DNA from 2 places in the Micromonospora inyonensis genome. Region 1 is predicted to be linked to the other one. Evidence: predicted binding sites of a transcription regulator. Region 1 holds the regulator's gene; the other holds the start of a gene.
What was found. The regulator HspR, encoded in region 1, represses chaperone genes until heat shock. The targets are predictions, from matches to a motif close to TTGAGTNNNNNNNACTCAA.
Positions count from the first base shown of each region.

Region 2: lon (endopeptidase La) is a predicted target of HspR. The motif match lies at 7,712-7,730, and genes of this name have one in related genera.

Region 1 is NZ_FMHU01000001.1:1,615,707-1,626,852, reverse strand. Features, by position in the region: gene clpB (ATP-dependent chaperone ClpB) at 1-367, opposite strand, end outside; gene GA0074694_RS07380 (beta propeller repeat protein) at 454-1,515, opposite strand; gene GA0074694_RS07375 (cation:proton antiporter regulatory subunit) at 1,594-2,094, shown strand; gene GA0074694_RS07370 (cation:proton antiporter) at 2,102-3,307, shown strand; gene GA0074694_RS07365 (hypothetical protein) at 3,490-3,915, shown strand; gene GA0074694_RS07360 (hypothetical protein) at 3,957-4,187, opposite strand; gene GA0074694_RS07355 (heat shock protein transcriptional repressor HspR) at 4,405-4,845, opposite strand; gene dnaJ (molecular chaperone DnaJ) at 4,917-6,089, opposite strand; gene grpE (nucleotide exchange factor GrpE) at 6,175-6,846, opposite strand; gene dnaK (molecular chaperone DnaK) at 6,894-8,750, opposite strand; gene GA0074694_RS07335 (GTPase domain-containing protein) at 8,947-10,749, shown strand; gene GA0074694_RS07330 (GTPase) at 10,767-11,146, shown strand, end outside.
Region 2 is NZ_FMHU01000002.1:2,065,208-2,076,353, forward strand. Features, by position in the region: gene GA0074694_RS23655 (family 43 glycosylhydrolase) at 1-916, shown strand, start outside; gene GA0074694_RS23660 (2'-5' RNA ligase family protein) at 882-1,409, opposite strand; gene GA0074694_RS23665 (response regulator transcription factor) at 1,517-2,215, opposite strand; gene GA0074694_RS31950 (hypothetical protein) at 2,485-3,273, shown strand; gene GA0074694_RS23675 (DEAD/DEAH box helicase) at 3,571-5,289, shown strand; gene lon (endopeptidase La) at 5,340-7,688, opposite strand; gene GA0074694_RS23685 (histone-like nucleoid-structuring protein Lsr2) at 8,014-8,361, shown strand; gene GA0074694_RS23690 (phytanoyl-CoA dioxygenase family protein) at 8,877-9,740, opposite strand; gene GA0074694_RS23695 (helical backbone metal receptor) at 9,859-10,641, shown strand; gene GA0074694_RS23700 (CBS domain-containing protein) at 10,723-11,146, opposite strand, start outside.

The DNA.
Region 1 (11,146 bases):
CCGCGCCGCCGACCCGGGCCAGCCCGGCGAGGAGGTGTTCGGTGGAGGTGTACTCGTCGCCGAGCGGCCGGGCGATCTGCTCGGCGGCCCCGATGGCGTTGACGAACTCCCGGGACAGGCTCGGCTCGGCGATGCTGGAGCCGCGCGCGGCGGGCAGGCCGTCGATCGCCCGTACGGTGGCCCGGCGCAGCTCGACCGGGTCGGACCCGGCGGCGCGCAGCAGGCCGGCGGCGGTGGAGCCGGCGGTGTCCAGCAGTGCCAGCAGCAGGTGCCAGGGTTCGACGGTGGCGTGCCCGCGCTGGTTGGCGACGGCGACGGCACCGGTGATGACCTCGCGGCTCTTGGTGGTGAGGCGTTCCGTGTTCATGGGCTCCCCCGGAATCGGCGTGTCCACTGAGAGAGACACAACCAGAGTTGAGCCTATTCCACTCAACTTCTAAGGTGTGAGCCGAGTCACACGTAACGGTCAGCCGTGGACGAGAGCGACCCTGGTCCAACGCGGCGCGCCGAAGGAGAAGCTGGCCAGGACGACGTCGTCCGGCCCACGGCGCAGAGCGTCCCGTCGGCGAGCACCATGAGGTGGTGCTCCGCGGTGAGCGGCCAGTTCATCCGGTGGTACCGGCCGCCTGCCACCATCCCGGCCCCGTCCGGCCCGGTCACCACGACCATGCCGCCGCCGACCGGAACCACCGACCGGATCCGCTCCGGCCGGTCCTCGGGTTGCACCAGCTCCCAGCCCGGGCCGCCCTCCCGCCACAACGCCGGGAAGGACGTCCGGTCCGGGCGCTCCCCGACCAGCCAGGCCGTGCCCGTCGCGTCGATCACGGCCCGGAGCACGCCCACCTCGCCGTCGGGCGGGGACACCGCCAGCCGCCACCAGCGCCGACCGCCGTCGGGCGAGACTGCGGCGACCGGCCGGCCGTCGTGCACCCCGGCCACGACGATCCGGTCGTCCCGCGAGGCGACGGTGTTGATGCCGGGTACGTCCGGCTGCTTGGCCAGGGGACGCAACCGGCGGCCGTCCCACTCGGCGACCTTCCCGGTGGACTCCACGATCTGGAACCGCCCCTGTGCCCCGACCCAGAGCGGGGGCGTGGAGCGGGAGTGGGTGAAGGTGGCGCCGCCGTCGGTGGAGGTGTACCAGCCGTGCGGTTCGCTGAGCAGCACGAGCAGGCCGGGGGCGGTGTAGAGCTGCTGGTTGGCGGCGCTCGGGCGGGGATGCCGCAGCTTGCGCCAGGACCGGCCGCCGTCGGCGGTGCCGTAGAGCAGGGCCGGGCAGGCGGGAGCAGCCGGCTTCCCGTCGCACACGGCGAAGAGGGCGTAACCGTCCCGCGCGTCGGCGAACTCGACGTACGGCCGGTCGTACCGTTCGGACACCGCCACCCGCACCCGGCGGACCTCGTCGAAGGAGGCCGGCAGCGGCCCCGGTGCGGTCGTCGCCGGGGCCGACGGGGTCGGCGCGACCGGTGGACGCCTTCGGACGTCGCCGATCGAACACGCCGTCAGAACAGGCACGACCAGCAGCGTGACCAGCGACCGAGAAGATCTTCCGAGCATGGCCCTCCTTGGCGCCGGTGCCGTAGCGTGGCGCGCGTGCGAGTACGTGTCGAACAGACTGCCCTACCGGGGATCGGTGTACGTCACGACCTGTTGACGGAGTCCGGACGCCGGCTCGGCGTGGTCTCCCACCGCAACGGCCGGCGTGACCTCGTCCTCTACGACCCGGACGATCCCGATTCCTGCCAGCACGACATACCGCTGACCGACGACGAGGCGGAGGCGCTGGCCGACATCCTCGGCGCGTCGCTGATGCTCGGGCAGCTCACCGGGCTGCGGGAGCAGGCCGCCGGGCTGCTCACCGAGCAGATCGCCATCCCGGCCGGCTCGAAGTACGTCAACCGACGACTCGGCGACACGAAGGCCCGGACCCGCACCAGCGCCTCCATCGTGGCGGTGCTGCGCGGTGGCGAGGTGATCGCCTCGCCCGGACCCACCTTCCGCTTCTCCGCCGGTGACGTGGTGGTCGTGGTCGGCACCCGCAAGGGGCTCGACGGGGTCACAGCCATCCTGGCCGACAGCGACCCGGACGGCTGAGGCGCGGATGCACGACTCCACCACGCTGCTCGTCGAGGTCGGCGCGCTGCTGTTCCTGCTCGGCCTCCTGGGCCGGCTCAGCCGCCGCATCGGTCTCTCCCCCATTCCGCTCTACCTGCTCGCCGGCCTCGCCGTCGGTCACGGCGGCATCCTGGAGATGCACGCCAGCGAGGAGTTCTTCGCCGTCGGCGCGGAGATCGGCGTCATCCTCCTGCTGGTCATGCTCGGCCTGGAGTACTCGGCGAACGAACTGGTCGGCAACCTGCGCTCGGCGGCCCCGGCGGGTCTGATCGACGCCCTGCTCAACGCGCTGCCGGGCGCGGCCTTCGCGCTGCTGCTCGGCTGGGACTGGATCGCCGCGGCGGTACTCGCCGGCATCACCTGGGTCTCGTCGTCCGGGGTGATCGCCAAGGTCCTCGCCGACCTGGGCCGGGTCGGTAACCGCGAGACGCCGGTGATCCTCTCCGTGCTGGTCATCGAGGACCTGGCCATGGCGCTCTACCTGCCGCTGGTCACCGCGCTGCTGGCCGGGGTCGGACTGCTCGGCGGCGGGATCGCCCTGACCATCGCGGTCGGGACGGTGCTGCTGGTGCTGGTCGTGGCGATCCGGTACGGCCATCTCATCTCCACCGCCATGTCCGCGAAGGACCCGGAGGCGCTGCTGCTCGGGGTGCTCGGGATGACCCTGCTGGTCGCCGGGATCGCGGCGAAGCTCCAGGTGTCGGCGGCGGTCGGCGCGTTCCTGGTCGGCATCGCGCTCTCCGGTCCGGTGGCGCACCACGCCACCGAGCTGCTCACCCCGCTGCGGGACCTCTTCGCCGCGGTCTTCTTCGTCTTCTTCGGTTTGGTCACCGACCCCCGGGACATCCCGCCCGTCCTGCTGCCGGCGCTCGCCCTGGCCGTGGTCACGATGGGGACGAAGACGCTCACCGGCTACCTGGCCGCCCGACGGGCCGGCATCGCCGAACCCGGCCGCTGGCGGGCCGGGCTCGCGCTGGTGCCCCGGGGCGAGTTCTCCATCGTCATCGCCGGGCTGGCGGTGGCCAGCGGTGAGGTCCCACCGGGGCTGGCCGCGCTCGCCACCGCGTACGTGCTGATCACCGTGGTGACCGGTCCGATGCTGGCGCGCCTGCCGGATTTCGCCTGGTTCAAGCAGTGGTTGCGACGTCGGGCGGCGGCCCGGCGGCTGGAACCGCTGCCCACCCCGGACTGACTCGCGGTCGGCCGGGTGCGGTCCGCCCGTACGGGGAACCGGCCCGGCCGACGAACGCGATATCCGTCCCGCCGAGGTCTTCCGCCGCCGCGCGGGGCCACGCTACCGTTTCGCCCCAGCACACCAGGTCCCCGCGGACACCCGGTTCGCCCCCGCGGGCGCGAGCGGAAGGCTGCCGGTACGTGCCCGAGTCGACGTTTCCCGGCTTCGCCAACCCCGTCGACCCGTCCCCGGCGGAGCTAGGGGCGTGGGCGTACCAGCCGGACTCGGTTCCGCTGACCGCGATGCCCCCGGACTGGGACCTGCTCGTCGCCGGCGACCACCTGGTCCCGACCCTGTTCGAGCTGGCCATGGACCCGGCGTGCGCGGCCCGGCGGTTCGCCCTGCACTGCCTCTACATCTACGCCGCCGACGGCATCCGCACCCGGTTCCGCGCCCACTCGAAGCGTCGCCTGCGCAAGCTGGTCGAGCAGGCCGAGCTGACCGGGGACCAGCTGGTGCGCACCTGGGCCTACAACACCCGGGTGCTCATGGAGCGGCCCCACCTCTTCGACTACCACGACTGGTGTGAGGGCGGGCTGGTCCGGGAGAACCGCCGGATCGGCTGAGCGGGGCGGGCCGGAACCCCCCGTGGATTCCGGCCCGTGACTCAGGCACGTCCCCCGCGCTTTCGGCCCTTCCGCCGTGGTCCCGGCGGTGGTGCCGTCCGGTCCGGACCGGTCTCGTCACCCCCGTCGGCGTCCCGGCGTTCGACGGCCGGGCCGGGCCTCCCGGCGAACCGGCTTCCGGTGATCGCGTCGAACCGCTCCCGCACCATCCGGGCGACCCGGTCGAAGCGTTCCTCCGCCTGCCGGGCGACCTTCCTCGCCGGTTCCGCCATGACTCCCCCTCGCCGTCACCCGCCGGACCGGGCACGCTCGGCCGCGACGGTGGGCCCGGCTGGTGCGGACGGGACCTGGTTCCGAGGCTAGTCGGCGGGACCGGTCGGCGCGGCGGTTCCACGGAACGTGACCGCCGCCGTGGTTGCAGGGGACCCCTGCTCATCAGAAAGCGGTAACAGGGGACCCCTGCAACCACCACAGCGGCGGGGTTCGAGGTCAGTTGCCGGTGGAGCGGCGGGGCCGCCAGACCACCAGCGCGGTGGAGGTGCGGGTGGTGGGGACGATCTCCCGGCCAGGGAACCGGGCCATCGCCTCCAACTCGGCGATCCGCCGGTACGCGGCGTCCAGCTCCGCCTCCATCTCGGCGAGCCGGGCCTGAGCCTGCTCCAGGAGCTGCTCCAGACCGATGATCCGCTTGATGCCCGCCAGGTTCACCCCGTCGTCCTGGCTGAGCCGCTGCACCTCACGCAGCAGCACCACGTCCCGGACGCTGTAACGGCGACCGCCCCCGGCCGCCCGCCCCGCCTGCACCAGCCCGAGCCGGTCGTACTGCCGCAGCGTCTGCGGGTGCATCCCCGCCATCCGTGCCGCTACCGAGATCATCAGCACCTTGGCGTCGTAGGCAGGGTCACCCGAGCCGACGAACCCGTCCGCCATCCCGCTCACCTCCGCGTGTACTCCACCTGGCCAACCGAAGCGACGCACTGCTAACTGAAGCGACGCAACTGCTAACTGAAGCGACGCACCCGCGCGTCGAGATGTTCCCGAGCCGCCGGCGGGGTGTGCGCGGCCAACGTCTCCAATGCCGTACGGGCCTCGTCGGAGAGCCGGGCCGGGACCACCACGTCCAGGGTGACCAGCAGGTCACCGGCCTGCCCGTCGCGGCGGACCACGCCCTTGCCCCGGGCCCGCAGGACCCGGCCGCTCGGCGTGCCCGGCGGTACGCGTAGGGTCACCGCACCGTCCAGGGTGGGCACCCGGAGGTCGGTACCGAGCGCCGCCTCCGCGAAGGTGATCGGCACGCTCAGGGTCAGGTCGTCCCCGGTCCGTCCGAACAGGTCGTCCGGGCGCACCTTCACGTGTACGAAGAGGTCACCCGCCGGGCCGCCGCGCTCGCCCGGCTCACCCCGGCCGGCCAGCCGGATCCGCTGGCCGTCGGCCACTCCGGCAGGGAAGCGGACATTGAGGGTGCGGGTCTTGGTGACCCCGCCCGTGCCCCGGCACTCGGGGCACTTCTCCTCGACGATCGTGCCGACGCCCTGGCAGTTGCGGCACGGCTCGGCGAAGCTGAACGACCCCTGGTTGCGGGTCACCATCCCGGAGCCGTGGCACTGCGGGCAGGACACCGGCCGGGTGCCGGGCTTGGCCCCGTCCCCGTGGCAGGTGTCGCAGACCCCCGGGGCGCGCAGCGTCAGCGGGATGGTCACCCCACGGACCGCGTCGGAGAAGTCGAGCGCGACCTCCGCCTCGACGTCGCGCCCCCGCGCCGGGCCCCGCCGCGCCGGGCCGGCCCCGCCGCCGCCGGAGAACACCGAACCGAACAGGTCGGAGAAGTTGGCGCCGCCGAACCGGCGGTCACCGCCGCCCGCACCGCCGAACAGGTCGGAGACGTCGAACGGCGCGCCGCCGCCCGCGCCCCGGGCGCTGCGCCGGAACGCGCCCGAGCCGAACAGCGTGCGCATCTCGTCGTACTCCCGGCGGCGCTTGTCGTCGGAGAGCACGTTGTACGCCTCGGAGGCGGCCTTGAACCGCTCCTCCGCCCCGGGGTCGTCCGGGTTGTGGTCCGGGTGGGACTCCCGGGCCAGTTTCCGGTACGCCTTCTTGATGTCGTCCGAGGAGGCGGACTTGTCCACGCCGAGTACGGCGTAGAAGTCCTTCTCCAGCCAGTCCTTGGAACTCACCGGTCCACCCCCTTCCACCCGACGTGCACCGGGCCCCCCGCCCACCCGGTGTCGGTGGACGGGAGGACCCGGTCACGGTCTCGTACTACTCCGGATCGGCGACCGCGACCATCGCGGGCCGCAGCAGACGCTCGCCGAGCTGGTAGCCCCGGCGCATCACCTGGACGCAGGTCGGCTCGCTGACCTCGGCCGAGGTCTGGTGCGCGACCGCCTCGTGCCGGGTCGGGTCGAAGGGGTCGCCCTGCTCGCCGAAGACGGTGAGTCCGAACTTGCCCAGTGCCGTGGTGAGCTGCTCGGCCACCGTGCCGAACGGACCCACCAGGTCGCCGTGCTCGCGTGCCCGGTCGAGGTCGTCGAGGATCGGCAGCAGCGCGGTGAGCACCGCGCCGGTCGCCTGCTCGCCGACCAGGGCCCGGTCCCGCTCGACCCGCTTGCGGTAGTTGGCGTACTCGGCCGAGACCCGTTGCAGGTCCCGGGTGCGTTCCTCCAGCTCCGCCCGGAGCGCCTCCAGCTCGGCCCCGAGCGGGGCGGCCGGACCGCCGTCGGCCGGTCTGGCCGGGGCGTCCACCACCGGCGCGCCGTCCGCTGGGGACTCGGTGACGGTCGAGGAGACCTCGTCGACCATCACCTCGGTCTCCTCCACCAGACCCGCCGCGGACTCGGCACCGTCCCCGGTGGAGTCGGCCGGCGTCCCGGAGGCACCCGCCACCGAACCGGGGGTCTCCTCCGGGTCGACGGCTCGTGGCTTGTCCGTCATGCGGCTACCTCAATCCCTCTGCCGTGGGGTCGTGACGGGGCGGGACGTCACTTCTTCCCGTCCTCGTCGACGATCTCGGCGTCGACCACGTCGTCGGCACCGGCCTGGGCACCGCCCGGCGCGCCACCGGCGGCCCCGGCCGCGCCCGGCTGCTCGCCCTGCTCACCCTGCTGCTGGGCGTAGAGCAGCGAACCGGCCTGCTGGGAGACCTGCGCGAGCCGCTCGTGGGCCGACTTGATCTTCTCGAGGTCCTGGCCGCCGAGCGCGCCGCGCAGCTCGCCGAGCGCCTCGTTGATCTGGTCGCGGGACTCACCGGGCAGCTTGTCCCCGCTCTCGGCGAGGAACTTCTCGGTCTGCCACTGGAGCGCCTCGGCCAGGTTGCGGGTCTCGGCGTCCTCGCGACGGCGCTTGTCCTCCTCGGCGTGCTCCTCGGCGTCCCGGCGCATCCGCTCGATGTCATCCTTCGGCAGCGACGAGCCGCCGGTGATGGTCATCTTCTGCTCCTTGCCGGTGCCCAGGTCCTTGGCGTGCACGTTCACGATGCCGTTGGCGTCGATGTCGAAGGTGACCTCGACCTGCGGCACGCCGCGCGGCGCCGGCGGGAGCCCGGTCAGCTCGAAGGTGCCGAGCTTCTTGTTGTAGGCCGCGATCTCCCGCTCGCCCTGGAAGACCTGGATCAGCACGGACGGCTGGTTGTCGTCGGCGGTGGTGAACACCTCGGACCGCTTGGTCGGGATGGTGGTGTTCCGCTCGATCAGCTTGGTGAAGATGCCGCCCTTGGTCTCGATGCCCAGGCTCAGCGGGGTCACGTCGAGCAGCAGGACGTCCTTGACCTCGCCCTTGAGCACACCGGCCTGGAGGGCCGCGCCGACGGCGACGACCTCGTCCGGGTTGACGCCCTTGTTGGGCTCCCTGCCGGTGAGCTGCTTGACCAGGTCCGTCACGGCCGGCATCCGGGTGGAGCCGCCGACCAGGATCACGTGGTCGACGTCGGAGACCTTGATCCCCGCGTCCTTGACGGCCTGCTCGAACGGGCCCTTGCAGCGGTCCAGCAGGTCCTGCGTCATCCGCTGGAACTCGGCGCGGCTGAGCGTCACGTCCAGGTGCAGCGGGCCGGCCGCACCGGCGGTGATGTACGGCAGGTTGATGTTGGTGTTGGTGGCGGCGGACAGCTCGATCTTGGCCTTCTCGGCGGCCTCACGGAGCCGCTGGAGGGCCATCTTGTCCTGGGCGAGGTCGATGCCGTGCTCGCCCCGGAACGTCTTCACCAGGTGGTCGATGATCCGCTGGTCCCAGTCGTCGCCACCGAGCTGGTTGTCACCGCTGGTGGACTTGACCTCGACGACACCCTCGGCCAGCTCCAGCAGGGAGACGTCGAAGGTGCCACCGCCGAGGTCGAAGACCAGGACGGTCTGCTCCTTGGAGCCCTTGTCAAGCCCGTACGCCAGGGCGGCGGCGGTCGGCTCGTTCACGATCCGCAGCACGTTGAAGCCGGCGATCTCACCGGCCTCCTTGGTGGCCTGGCGCTGGCCGTCGTTGAAGTACGCCGGGACGGTGATCACCGCGTCGGTGATCTGCTCGCCCAGGTACGCCTCCGCGTCCCGCTTGAGCTTCATCAGCGTGCGAGCCGAGATCTCCTGCGGGGTGTACTTCTTGCCGTCGATGTCGACGGTCCAGTTGGTGCCGATCTCCCGCTTGACCGACCGGATGGTCCGGTCCGGGTTGGTCACCGCCTGACGCTTGGCGACCTCACCGACGAGCACCTCGCCGTTGCGGGCGAACGCGACGATCGACGGGGTCGTACGCGAGCCCTCAGCGTTGGCGATGACGGTGGGCTCACCGCCCTCGAGAACGCTGACGCAGGAGTTCGTCGTGCCGAGGTCGATACCGACCGCACGTGCCATCTTCGCTTCCTCGCTTCGTAACGTTGAGCAGGTGACGGGCACCGCCCGGAGAGCACCCACCGCAAGTTGAGTGGACTTGACTCAATAGTGCCATGCCCGTCGCGATCGTCAAGTCGAGGTTGAGTCGACCCGACGCAACCTCCACCACAGGGACCCGCTGTTGTCTTCCCTTGCCCCGGTCGGGCACGCTTTAGCGGTGACGACGCACGGGGATTCCGCCACCCACTCCGGCGCGCCCGCCGTCGCCGCCCGCACCGGACCAGCCACCGCCGCGGAGGACCCGCCCGGGACACCCGGGGGCGACCTGCCGGCCGCCCTCGCCGGCCTGCGCGCCGCGACCGAGGCTGCCCGGTTCCCGCTCGCCCTGCCCTCGGCCGAGCCGGCCCGGCGCAACGCGGCCGCCCTCACCGACCAGCTCGACGACTACCTCCTGCCCCGGCTCGCCCGACTCGACGCCCCGCTGCTGGTGGTGGTCGGCGGTTCCACCGGCGCGGGCAAGTCGACCCTGGTCAACAGCCTGGTCCAGGCCCGGGTGAGCGCCGTCGGGGTGCTCCGGCCCACCACCCGGTCCCCGGTGCTGGTCTGCAACCCGGCCGACTCGGTCTGGTTCCGCCAGGGTGAGCTGCTGCCCGGACTGACCCGGACCAGCGAGCCCAGCGAGGACCCACGCGCCCTGCAACTGGTCACCGCGCCCGCCCTCCCGCCCGGCCTGGCCTTCCTCGACGCACCGGACATCGACTCGGTGGTCGACGCCAACCGGGCGCTGGCCGGGCAGCTCCTCGCCGCCGCGGACCTCTGGCTCTTCGTCACCACCGCCGCCCGGTACGCCGACGCGGTCCCCTGGGAACTGCTGCACAACGCCCGCGCCCGGGGCGCGGCCATCGCCCTCGTCCTGAACCGGGTGCCGCCGGAGGCCGTCGAGGAGGTCTCCGCCCACCTCGCGGAGATGCTCGCCAGCCACGATCTCGGCGCGGCCCCGCTCTTCGTCCTTCCGGAGACGCAGGTCGACGGGCAGGGATTGCTGCCGGAACGGGTGAGCGCGCCGTTGGGCGAGTGGTTCGCCCGACTCGCCGCCGACGCCGAGGCCCGCGCCGCCGTGGTCCGGCAGACCCTCGACGGCGCGCTCGCCGCACTCGGCCCGATCACCGGGGCGCTCGCCGAGGCCGCCGACGAGCAGGCCACCGCCGCCGACGCGCTCGACGACCGGGTCCGCGCCGCGTACCGCGGTGCGCGGCGCACCGTCGAGCAGGGCCTCTCCGACGGCCGGCTGCTCCGGGGCGAGGTGCTCGCCCGCTGGCAGGAGTTCGTCGGCACCGGCGAGTTCTTCCGCACCCTGGAGGCGCGGATCGGCCGGCTCCGCGACCGGCTCGTGGCGACGGTCACCGGGCGACCGGCCCCCGCCAGCGAGCTGCGGGACGCCATCGAGAGCCAACTGGTCACCCTGCTGCGCGGGGTGGCGGCCGAGGCGGCCGAGAACGCGTACACCGGGTGGCGGGCCCACCCCGCCGGGGCGGCGCTGCTCGACCCGGAGCTGGCGCACGCCTCCGCCGACCTGCCCGAACGCGCCGAGCGGCTGATCCGTGACTGGCAGCGGGGCGTGCTGGAACTGGTCCGCACCGAGGGCGGGGACAAGCGGTTCGTGGCCCGGACGGCGGCGTACGCGGTGAACGCCACCGGCCTCGCCGTGATGATCGCGGTGTTCGCCTCGACCGCCTTCGTGCCGACCGGACTGGAGGTGGCCACCGGGGCGGGTACCACGGTCGCCGCACAGGCCGTCCTCCAGGCGATCTTCGGCGACCAGGCGGTCCGCACTCTCGCCCGGCAGGCCCGGGGCGACCTGCTGGACCGGGTCGACGCGCTGCTCGACGAGGAGGCCGGGCGGTTCCTCACCCGTACCGCGAACGCGAGGCCGGAGGCGGACACCGCCGCCGGCCTGCGGGCCGCCGCCGCGCGGGTGGCCGAGGCCCGGGAGCACAGCGACCTGGACGTGACCCGGTGACCGGGATCGTCGGCCGGATGCGGGAGGCGCTCCGGGGCGGGCAGCGGGTCGACCCGGACGACCTGATCACCCGCCTCGACGCGGTCCGCCGGTTCCTCACCGCCGTCGACGGCCATCTCCCCGACGAGCGGCTCGTCCCCGCGCACACCCTGGTCGAGCGGGCCGGCACCCGGCTCGCCCTCTCCCGCGACCACACCGTGGTCGCCCTGGCCGGAGCGACCGGCAGCGGCAAGTCCAGCCTGTTCAACGCGCTCGCCCGGCTGGACCTCTCCCCGGTCGGGGTACGCCGCCCGACCACCGGCGTGGCGCACGCCTGCGTGTGGGGACCGCTGGACGGCGCGAACCGGCTGCTCGACTGGATCGGCGTGCTGCCCCGGCACCGGTTCATCCGGGAGAG
Region 2 (11,146 bases), on a different contig from region 1:
CGGTGACCGGCTGGTCGCCGCGCTGAGCCCGGCCCGCCTGGGTGACCAGCTCGCGGCGGTCACCCTACGGCTGGACCGACCGCCGACCGGCCGGCTCGGACTGGTCGCCGCCGGTGGCGTCGCCGAGTTCGACAACGTCAGCGTCGCCCGCCTGCACCGACCGGTGCGGCGGACCGTGCCCGCGCCCCGCGTCGGCGGGATCCTGCCGCAGTTCTCCGACGAGTTCGACGGCGGCCTCGGCACGCCCTGGCAGTGGGTGCGGCCCGACCCGGGGGCCACCGTCGCCGACGGGGCGCTGCGCTGGCCGGTGCGCTCGGCGGACCTGACCGGCACCGGCAACGACGCCGGTGTGCTGCTGCGCGACGCGCCGACCGGCGACTACGTCGTCGAGACGAAGGTGACCCTCGACCTGGGCGAGGAGACGGTCCGCAACTACCAGCAGGCCGGCCTCGTGGCGTACGTCGACGACGACCGCTTCGCCCGGCTCAGCCAGGTGGCGATCTGGAACACCCGCCAGGTCGAGTACGGCTACGAGCTGCCCTTCGCCGGCCAGCCGGTGTACGGCGGGACCATCGTCGGTACGCCTGCCGCCACCACCTGGCTGCGGCTGGCGCACCGGGTCGACCCGGTCACCGGCGAACACGAGTTCCGGGCCGGCTCCAGCCGCGACGGCCGCACCTGGACCTGGGGTGGCGTCTGGACGTTCCCGGCCGACACCACCCCCCCGGATCGGCCTGGTCGCGTACGGCGGGGCCGAGCCGGCGGTCACCGCAGAGTTCGACTACCTGCGATTCCACCGGTAGTCACCTGGACGGACGGTCCACGGGGTGCGGCGTCGGACCGCCCAACCGGGCCCCCTGCCCCAACGGGCGGGGGCCCGGTCACGTGTCGGGAACCGCCCGGCCCAACGCGGTGACCGTCCGGTCGGCGCCGTCGTAGCTTCGGGCGGCGACGAACGCGCCGGTTGGGCGGTCGGCCGCGGCGACCGCGCGGGCCCGCCGGCGGTCGGCGTCACGGAAGCGCAACGCCAGGCTCAGGTGCGGGATCCACCGGCCCGGCGCGTGCCAGGGCAGCAGCCCGTCGGCACCGGCGAGAGCGTCCCAGACGGCGGCGTGCAGCGCGGTGAGTGCCGGAGACGGACGGACCAGCCACACCAGGGGGGCGCTGCCGTCCAGGACGGTCACCCGGTCCAGTTGCACCGGCAGGGGCAGCACGGCGTCGACCAGGGCGGCGAGGCGGGCCTGCGCCCCGGGCGGGAACTCGTCGACCGAGGCCAGGGTCAGGTGGGGGCGGTTGGTGGGGTGCGTGTTCCGGGCCAGGCTGGGCAGGCCGGCCTCGGCGAGCCGATGCCACGCGCCCCGGACGGCGTCCTCCAACGGCGGGGAGCAGAGCAGCTCGACGGTCCGCACGTCGCCCAGGTTAGCCGCCGGGCGGGAGGGCCCTTCCTGCGCCTGGGCACGTGTCCGGCTCGACCGTCCTCTGGCGAGCAGGCGGCGGCGGGGCGCGGGCGCGTCTGTCACAGCCAGCCGTTGTCGTGGGCCAGACGGACCGCATCGGCGCGGCTGGCCGCCCCGAGCTTCTGCACGGCCGAGGCGAGGTAGTTGCGCACCGTACCGCTGGACAGGTGCGCGCGGCGGGCGATCACCGCGACCGGTGCGCCGTACTCGGCCAGCCGCAGCGTCTCCAGATCCCGTGGGGTCAGCGGGCAGGGCGGGATGCTCAATGCGTCGGCGGCCAGTGCGGGGTCGACGTACCGGCCGCCGGCGCGTACCCGTCGGATCACGTCGGCCAGCGCGCCGGCTGGCGAGCCCTTGGCCAGGAAACCACGCGCCCCGGTGGTGAGGGCACGGGGCAGGTGCGCGGGCCGACCACGGCCGGTGAGGATCACCACCGCGCAGTCGGGCAGCACCCGGGCCAGTTCGGCGGTGACGCCGAACCCGTCCAGGCCGGACATCTCCAGGTCGACCACGGCCACGTCGGGGCGGTGAGCCCGGGCGGCGGTCACTGCGGCCGGCCCGTCGGCGGCCTGCGCCCAGCTCGGCCAGGAGCCGGCGGCCAACGGCGCGACCAGCGGCACGCTGAGCACCGCCGCGCCGACGAAGGCGAGACGGCGACGGCGACGGGCCCGGTCGTCCAGCCAGGGGGTGACGGCGGCATGCACCGCCACGCCCTGCGTAACGGCGAAGAGGACGATGCCGACCGCTCCCCCGGCCACCCCGGAGCCCGTCGGTCTCGCGGAACATCCCGATCGCGGGCAGGAGCAGACCGGCCCACAGCCCGCCGGCCAACGACACCAGGGTGACCGTCCGTGCCGGCGCAGCCAGCGGTCCGGGTCGGGGGGAGTGGTCGGCACGGCCCCGATGCTAGGAGAACGACGGCCCGCCCGTCAGGCCCGGCACGCACCTGTACGCCGGGCGTTTCGCACGGCCCACCGGTGACACCGCGCGGATGGGTTCCGGGTCCGGTACGCCGCAGGCTCGACACATGAGCGAAACGACGACGGCAACGCCTCCCGTGGCCCGGACGACGACCGGGACGCCCCCCGTGGCCGAGCCGGTGGCGGGTCGACGCCGGCTGCTCCGGCCGGTACTGGAGATGCTCGCCGCCATGGTGGCGGGGATGCTGCTCCTCGACCCGCTCTGGGCGGGGGCCGCCGACCGCCTCGGCCGACCCGACCTGCTCGCCCGGCCGGACGTGGGCATGCTGGTCATGGCCCTCGACATGGCGATCGGGATGACGGTGTGGATGTGGCACCGGGGGCACCCGTGGTCCGGGGTGGGCGAGATGGTGGCCGCGATGGTGCTGCCGCTGACGCTGCTCGCCGTACCGTGGTGGGCCGGGCTGGTCGACGCGGACGTGCTGACCCTCGGCGCGCACCTGCTGATGGTGCCGGCGACCGTCGCCGTGGTGTGGCACCGCCGTGGCGAGCACGTTCACGCGGGCGCTCCGGCCCCGGCGGCGGGGCCCCTGCTCCGGCTGCTGCGGCGACGCTGGCCGACCCTGCTGGCCTTGCTGGTGACGGTCGACATGGTGTTCGCGCCGGTCGTGCCCAATCCGTGGTTCGTGCTGGTGCTGCCGGCGGGTTACCTGGTGATCGGCGCGTACCGGCGTCGGCTGGGTGACCGCCGGATGCTCGCCGTGCAGGTGGCCGGGATGCTCGCCTGGGTTGGCCTGGCGGCGGCCGCGGCGACCGCCGCCGAGCCGCTCGCCACCTGGCTGGTGGCGGCCGCTGGCTGGCCCACTCGGCGTGGGACGTCGTGCACCACCGCCTGAACCGGGTGGTGCCACGCGGGTACGCCGAGTGGTGCGCCGTCTTCGACACCGCCGTGGGGGTCACGGTCCTGCTGACTCTCTGAGCCGTCCGTCCCGACTGCCGATCGGGGGTGTCCGGACCCACGCGGTGATCCGGATGGCAGCGGGACGCCGTGGCCCCGTCGAAGGGGCCGGACGGTGCGGACGACGCCCGGTCGGGCGTCGTCCGCACCGGCGTACCCGGGTCCCCGGCGGACGGCGCCCTCGATGTGCCCGGTCGCCGCAACCTGACACCGGGGGTGATGGAAGGCTTGGCACATGAGTTCCGCACCTGTACTGCCCGAACCAACGTCCGCTCCGACCGGTCCGGGCGATTCCGATCCGGCGAGCGCCTTCTCCGACCTCGGGCTGCGGCCCGAACTGCTGGGCGCGCTGGCTTCCCTCGGCTACGAGGAGCCCACCCCGATCCAGCGGGAGGCGATCCCACCCCTGCTGGCCGGTCGTGACCTGCTGGGCCAGGCGGCGACCGGCACCGGCAAGACCGCCGCGTTCGCGCTGCCCCTGCTGAACCGGCTCCCGGCCGAGCGAACCTCGGGTGACCCGGTGGCGCTGGTGCTGACCCCGACCCGGGAGCTGGCCGTGCAGGTCTCCGAGGCGCTGCACCGCTACGGGCGGGAACTGGGGGTCCGGGTACTGCCGATCTACGGCGGGCAGCCGATCGGGCGGCAGTTGCGGGCCCTGGACACCGGGGTGGACGTGGTGGTGGCGACGCCCGGCCGGGCGCTGGACCACATCGCCCGGGGCACGCTGCGCCTGGGCGGGCTGGCCACGGTGGTGCTCGACGAGGCCGACGAGATGCTCGACATGGGTTTCGCCGAGGACATCGAGGCGATCCTGGAGCACGCGCCCGCGCAGCGGCAGACGGTGCTCTTCTCGGCCACGATGCCGGCGCGCATCGACGGGATGGCCCGGCAGCACCTCACCGACCCGGTCCGCATCCTCATCGCCCGGGAGCCCACCGTGGCCGGGGAGACGCCCCTGGTACGCCAGCGCGCGTTCATCGTGGCGCGGGCCCACAAGCCGGCGGCGCTGGGGCGTGTCCTCGACGTGGAGTCCCCCACCGCGGCGATCGTCTTCTGCCGTAGCCGGGAGGAGGTCGACCGCCTCACCGAGACGATGAACGGCCGGGGCTACCGGGCCGAGGCACTGCACGGCGGGATGAGCCAGGAGCAGCGGGACCGGGTGATGGGACGGCTGCGCGCCGGCACCGCCGACCTGCTGGTGGCCACCGACGTCGCGGCCCGGGGGCTGGACGTCGAGCAGCTCACCCACGTGGTCAACTACGACGTCCCGTCGGCACCCGAGTCGTACGTGCACCGGATCGGCCGGGTCGGCCGGGCGGGACGGGAAGGCGTGGCGATCACCCTCGCCGAGCCGCGTGAGCACCGGATGCTCAAGACCATCGAACGGGTGACCGGCCAGCGGATCGTCATCGACAAGATTCCCACGGTCGCCGACCTGCGTACCCGCCGGTTGGAGCTGACCCAGGCGGCGCTGCGGGAGAGCCTGCTGGAGGACGATCTGGAGCCGTTCCGGGTGATCGTGGAGTCGCTCAGCGACGAGTTCGACATGATGGAGGTCGCGCTCGCGGCGGTGAAACTCGCGCACGAGGCCGCCGGGCCGGGAGCCGACGACGAGGAGGAGATCCCGCAGGTCCCGGTCCGCGCTCCCCGCGAGGTCCGGCCGGGGTACGAGGGACGCGGCGAGCGCCGACCGGCCCGTCCCCGCACGGGCGGCACGACCCAGGTCTTCATCGGGCTGGGCCGGCGGGCCGGGGTCCGCCCGCAGGACCTGGTCGGGGCGATCACCGGGGAGACCCAGATCAGCGGACGGGACATCGGCTCGATCGAGATCGCCGACCGGTTCTCCCTGGTGGAGGTGCCGCAGTCGGTCGCCGACGAGGTGATCGCCGGGCTGCGTGGCAGCACCATCAAGGGGCGCAAGGCAACCGTGCGCCGCGACCGCGACAACCGCTGACCCCCGGGGTGGGGTGGTAGCAGGGGTCCCCTGCTACCACCCCACCCGCGTCAGGCGGCGGCGAGGGCGGGACCGGTGCGGGTGTCGGCGTCGGCGTCGGCGTCGGCGTCGGCAGGGCGCAACGCCACGGCGAGCACGTCCGCCACGTCGGCCAGGATGTGTACGGTCAGCGCCTCGCGGACCTCGTCCGGCAGGTCGTCGAGGTCCGGCGCGTTGCGGGCCGGGACGACCACCTCGGTCAGGCCGGCCCGGTGCGCGGCGAGCAGTTTCTGCTTCACCCCGCCGATGGGCAGTACCCGACCGGAGAGGGTCACCTCGCCGGTCATCCCGACCTCGGGACGAACCGGTCGGCCGCTGACCAGCGAGGCGAGCGCGGTGACCATGGTGATGCCCGCGCTCGGCCCGTCCTTCGGCACCGCGCCGGCCGGCACGTGCAGGTGGATCCGCCGTCCGGCGAGGGCGTTCGGGTCGAGGCCGAGCTGGCGGCCGTGCGAGCGCAGGTACGACAGCGCGATGTGCGCGGACTCCTTCATCACGTCGCCGAGCTGTCCGGTGAGGGTCAGCCCCGGTTCGCCGTCCATGCTGGTCGCCTCGACGAAGAGGACGTCACCCCCGGCTCCGGTGACCGCCAGGCCGGTGGCCACACCCGGGACGGCGGTCCGTTCCGCCGACTCGGGGGTGAACCGGGGCCGGCCGAGGTAACGGGCCAGGTCGTCGACGTCGACGTGGACCGGTCCCGCCTCGGTCGCCAGCGTCACGGCGACCTTGCGCAGGATCCTCGCCAGGGCCCGGTCGAGCTGCCGGACACCTGCCTCGCGCGTGTGCTCGGCGGCGATCCGGGCCAGAGCGGTGTCGGTGACGGTCACCTCGTCGGCGGTGAGTCCGGCCCGGTCCCGCTGCCGGGGCAGCAGGTGGTCCCGGGCGATGGCGACCTTCTCCTCCTCGGTGTAGCCGTCCAGGGTGACCAGCTCCATCCGGTCCAGCAGCGGGCCGGGGACGTTCTCGACCACGTTCGCGGTGGCCAGGAAGAGCACGTCGGACAGGTCGAGGTCGACTTCGAGGTAGTGGTCGCGGAAGGTGTGGTTCTGCGCCGGATCGAGCACCTCCAACAGGGCGGCGGCGGGATCGCCGGCGTAACCGGCGGCGAGCTTGTCGACCTCGTCGAGGAGCACCACCGGGTTCATCGAGCCGGCCTCGCGCAGGGCGCGGACGATCCGGCCGGGCAGCGCGCCGACGTAGGTGCGCCGGTGGCCACGGATCTCGGCCTCGTCGCGGACACCACCGAGGGAGACCCGGACGAACCGTCGCCCGAGGGCACGGGCCACCGACTCGCCGAGGCTGGTCTTGCCGACGCCGGGCGGGCCGGCGAGGGCGAGTACGGCGCCGGAGCCGCGTCCGCCGACCACGCCGAGGTTGCGCTCGGCGCGCCGGTTGCGCACCGCCAGGTACTCCAGGATGCGGTCCTTGACGTCGGCCAGGCCGGCGTGGTCGGCGTCGAGCACCGCACGGGCCGCCGCGAGGTCGGTGTCGTCCTCGGTACGGGTCGTCCACGGCATCTCCAGGACGGTGTCCAGCCAGGTGCGGATCCAGCCGGCCTCCGGGGATGCGTCGCTGGCCCGCTCCAGACGGCCGACCTCGCGCAGCGCCGCCTCGCGGACCTTCTCGGGCAGCTCGGCGGCCTCGACCCGGGCCCGGTAGTCGGCCGAGCCGTCCGGCTCGTCCTCGCCGAGTTCCTTGCGGATCGCGGCGAGCTGCTGGCGGAGCAGGAACTCCCGCTGGGACTTCTCCAACCCCTCGCGGACGTCGTTGTTGATCCGCTCGCTGACCTCCTGCTCGGCGAGGTGGTCGCGGACCCAGCCGACGAGCAGGTCGAGTCGGGCGGTGACATCCGGCGCGGCGAGCAGTTCGGTCTTCTGGGCCAGGGTCAGCCAGGAGACGTAGCCGGCGGAGTCGGCGAGCTCCGACAGGTCGGTCATCCGCTCGATCGCGTCGATGACCTGCCAGGCGCCGCGCTGCTGGAGCACCGAGGTCATCAGCGCCCGGTACTCGCGGGCGAGTTCCCGGGCCCGGCCGGCGGGAGCGGGTTCGGGCAGTTCGGTCGCCTCGACCCAGAGGGCGGCACCGGGTCCGGGGACGCCGGAGCCGATCCGGGCCCGGGTCAGGCCCCGGATGACGGCCGCCGGTTCCCCACTGGGCAGCCGACCGACCTTCTCGATGGTGGCGACCGCGCCGACCGGGCCGTACTCGCCGTCGATACGGGGCACGGCGAGCAGTTTCTGGTCGCCGGTGGCGCGGGCCGCGTCGACGGCGGCCTGGGTGGTCGGGTCGAGGGTCACCGGGATGACCATGCCCGGCAGCAGGACGGTGTCGGTCAGGGGCAGTACCGGAAGAGTTGCCATCGCACACCTGCCAAAGCGTTGACTTGAGCGTGCCTGACTCAAGTCGCGCCACGTCCGCCCTGTTCCACCGTGTGACCCACGCCACGACCGCCGGGGAACGGCGCGCCCCGGAACGAACCGTGCAGCGGACGACCGTCGGCGGCGCGTCCGGTGGGTTCGGCGACAGCCGGGCCCGACCGCCCGACTGGCAATTTCCATGTCAGGGCGAGTTTTCACCCGCTTGGTGTGCGCCATGGAATGCCGAGGGCCACGCATTGTTGCGGATTTGCGGTGCGATACGTCAAACTCTTAGCCACACCCCGCCACGCACAAGGAGTAATGGACGATGGCCAGGAAAGTAATCACAGTTCTCACCGACGACCTCGACGGCGGAAAGGCCGACCGGACGGTCGAGTTCGGGCTCGACGGTGTCATGTACACCATCGATGTGTCGGACGAAAACGCCGGGGTTCTGCGCAAGGCCTTGGACCCGTACATCACCGCTGGCCGTCGCATCGGTCGGGGCGTCGTGGAGAGCAACCGGGGAGTTCGGCGTCCGGGTCGTCCGGCAACGTCCGGAATGGATCGTGAGCAGAACCGGGCGATCCGCGAATGGGCGGTGAAGAACGGCTACGAGATTTCCGAGCGTGGCCGCATCCCGGTGTCGGTCGTCGAGGCGTACAAGAACCGCTGACCAACCATCGATTACCATCCGGAGCCCGGGCGTCACGCTGGGAAATCACCAGCGCCGGCCGGGCCACCCTTCCGCCCGCCCCCGAACCCGCGCCCCCGCTTTCCACGTGTGCTGACCAGGGCCGACCTGGCGCGGTCGCCGCCGCACCGGCGTCGGCGTCGGCGGTCGGCCACCGGCGGACGACGGGTCCGGACGGCGTCGTGGTCGGTGCGGTCGTGGGTCCACCGTGGCGGGATATCCGCGTCGACCACGGGATCCGCCAGGCGGCAAACGGCGGGAGCGCCGACCGGAAGGCACCGGCGACCGTGAGCGGCATTCCCGTTCCCGGGAAAGATGTCGATTACGGACGATGTCCTTTCCCGTCACCGCTCCGACCGGCCCGGGACGAGCCGATCCGGCTCATTCCCCACACGGCCCGGCGCCCGGGGATCGAGACCCCGCCGCGCCCGCCGGCGGCCGGCGACCGGAAAGGGATCAGTGATGCCGTCCGGTGGCGGAGGCCGCCGGTCCTGGGCTCAGACGCCCATCACCAGTCCCTCGATCGTGTGCTTCTGCCGGATCGGGGTCAGGGTCTCCACCACCGGGCAGGGCAGATGCTCGCGGACCAGCGGCGGCAGGCGTTCCCAGTAGCCCCGGGTGACGGCCATGTCGTGCCGGGCGGCGTTGCCCGCGCCGGGAGCGTCGACGCCGATCACCAGCACCGGTCGGGCGACCGTGGAGACGTTCGGGGTGCCACGGTGGATGGTCAGCGCCGACCGGGCCGAGACGTCGCCGCGCTTCGGGTACTTGCGCACCGCGCGTCGCTCGTACCGGGGATAGCGCTCCCGGGGCGGGAACATGCCGTGGTCGAAGTCGGCGTGGTCGTCCCACTGGGTGCCGGGGGCGATCTCGAACGGGCCCATCTCCTCCACCGTGTCGACGGTGGTGAGGTTGAAGGCGAGTGAGGTGAGCCGCCGTTGCCGCCGGGTCTCGTCGGGCATCGGGAAGTCCCGGTGCCAGGGCTGGTAGGCGGCCCCCGGGAACGGGGTGTCGGAGCCCAGCTCGACGATCTCGTAGCGCGGCCCGAGCACCGCCCGGCAGACCCCCACCACCCAGGGATGGGTGACCAGGTCGACGAAGCCGCGCAGCTGCTCGGGATGGATCTCCACGTACCAGCGCTGCGGGCCACGGCCGACCGCGCCGTCGGGGCGGGACCGGGCCTCGGCGAACGCCGTGTCGACGTCCTCGCGGACCTGGTCGACCCACTCAGCCGGGAACGCGCCCCGACAGGCGGTGATCCCGTCGCGGTAGAGGTCGCCGAGCGCCTCCACCGGTGTCTCGTCGACCTCCTCGGCGTCGCGCGCCGGGGCCGTGGACGTCGTACTCGCTTCGTGTCGCATACCGCCTCCTCGGGGTGCCACCGGGAGTATTACAACGTTGTAGAAGCGGTGCAACGGGCCACAGCCGGATCGGGCATCATCGAACCTGGCGAGTGGTCGGGATTCGGGAGGTACGCGCGTGCGGGTGGTGTCCCTGGTGCCGTCGCTCACCGAGGCGGTGGCGCTCACCCTGCCCGGGGTCCTGGTCGGCGCGACGGACTGGTGCACCCACCCCGCCGGTCTGGCGGTCACCCGGGTCGGCGGCAGCAAGTACCCCGACCTCGACCGGGTGCTCGCACTCCGTCCGGACGTCGTGCTGCTCAACGTCGAGGAGAACCGCCACGAGGACGCCGACGCGCTGGTCGCGGCCGGCGTGCCGGTACGGGTCACCTACCCGCGGACCGTACCGAAGGCTCTCACCGAGCTGGGCGACCTGCTCGCCGCCCTCGGCGCGCCCGGCGAACCGGCGTGGCTGGCCGCCCCCCGCCACGCCTGGGCGACGCCACCCGCCCCGGTCGGGATCCTCCGCGTGGTCGTGCCGGTCTGGCGCCGGCCCTGGGTGGTGCTGGGCGGTGACACCTTCGCCGGGGACGTGCTGCACCGGCTCGGCCTGCGCAACGTCTACGCCGACCATCCGGAACGCTACCCGCGGCCGGGTCTGGAGGAGCTGCGCGACCACCGGCCGGAGCTGGTGGTGCTGCCGGACGAGCCGTACCGGTTCACCGCCGAGGACGGCCCGGAGGCATTCCCGGGCGTGCCCTGCGCGCTGCTCTCCGGCCGGCACCTGACCTGGTACGGGCCGTCGCTGGCCGAGGCACCCGAGGTGCTCGCGGCCCAGCTCACCCGGCGGATGACGCACCCGGGGCGAACGGTCGACGGGGCCGGCACGGCCGGTCGGCCGAGCCGGCTTCGACCCGCCTGATCCGTCGGGCGAGCCGGTTCGTCGAGCCCGTTCCGGTCGACCGCCGCCCAGGTGTCCGGCGCGGGCGCGGCCGGACGACGGTCACGCCACCGGGGTGATCCCGGCCTCCTGCTCCAGGACGACGGTGTCGTCCTGCTCGTAGCCGAGCGTGCTGTTCACCCGGGTCACCCCGCTGACCTGCCCGGCGAGGCGGACCGCCAGGTCGGCGGAGCTGCGCCGGTCGACCCGACCGTCGAGGGTCACCTCGCCGTGCCGCACCCGGACGGTGACCAGCCCGTCCTGGACGGCGAGCACCCGGCGCAGCACCTCCTGCACCACGTCCTCGCGGATCTCCGCATCCTGGCGCAGGTGCACGCGCAGCAGGTCGGAACGGGTGACGATGCCGACGAGCCGGCCAAGGTCGTCCAGCACCGGCAGTCGCTTGACCTGTTCGCGATCCATCAGCCGGGCAGCGGCCGGCAGGGACGCCCGGCGGAACCCATCCACCACCGGAACCGCGCTGATC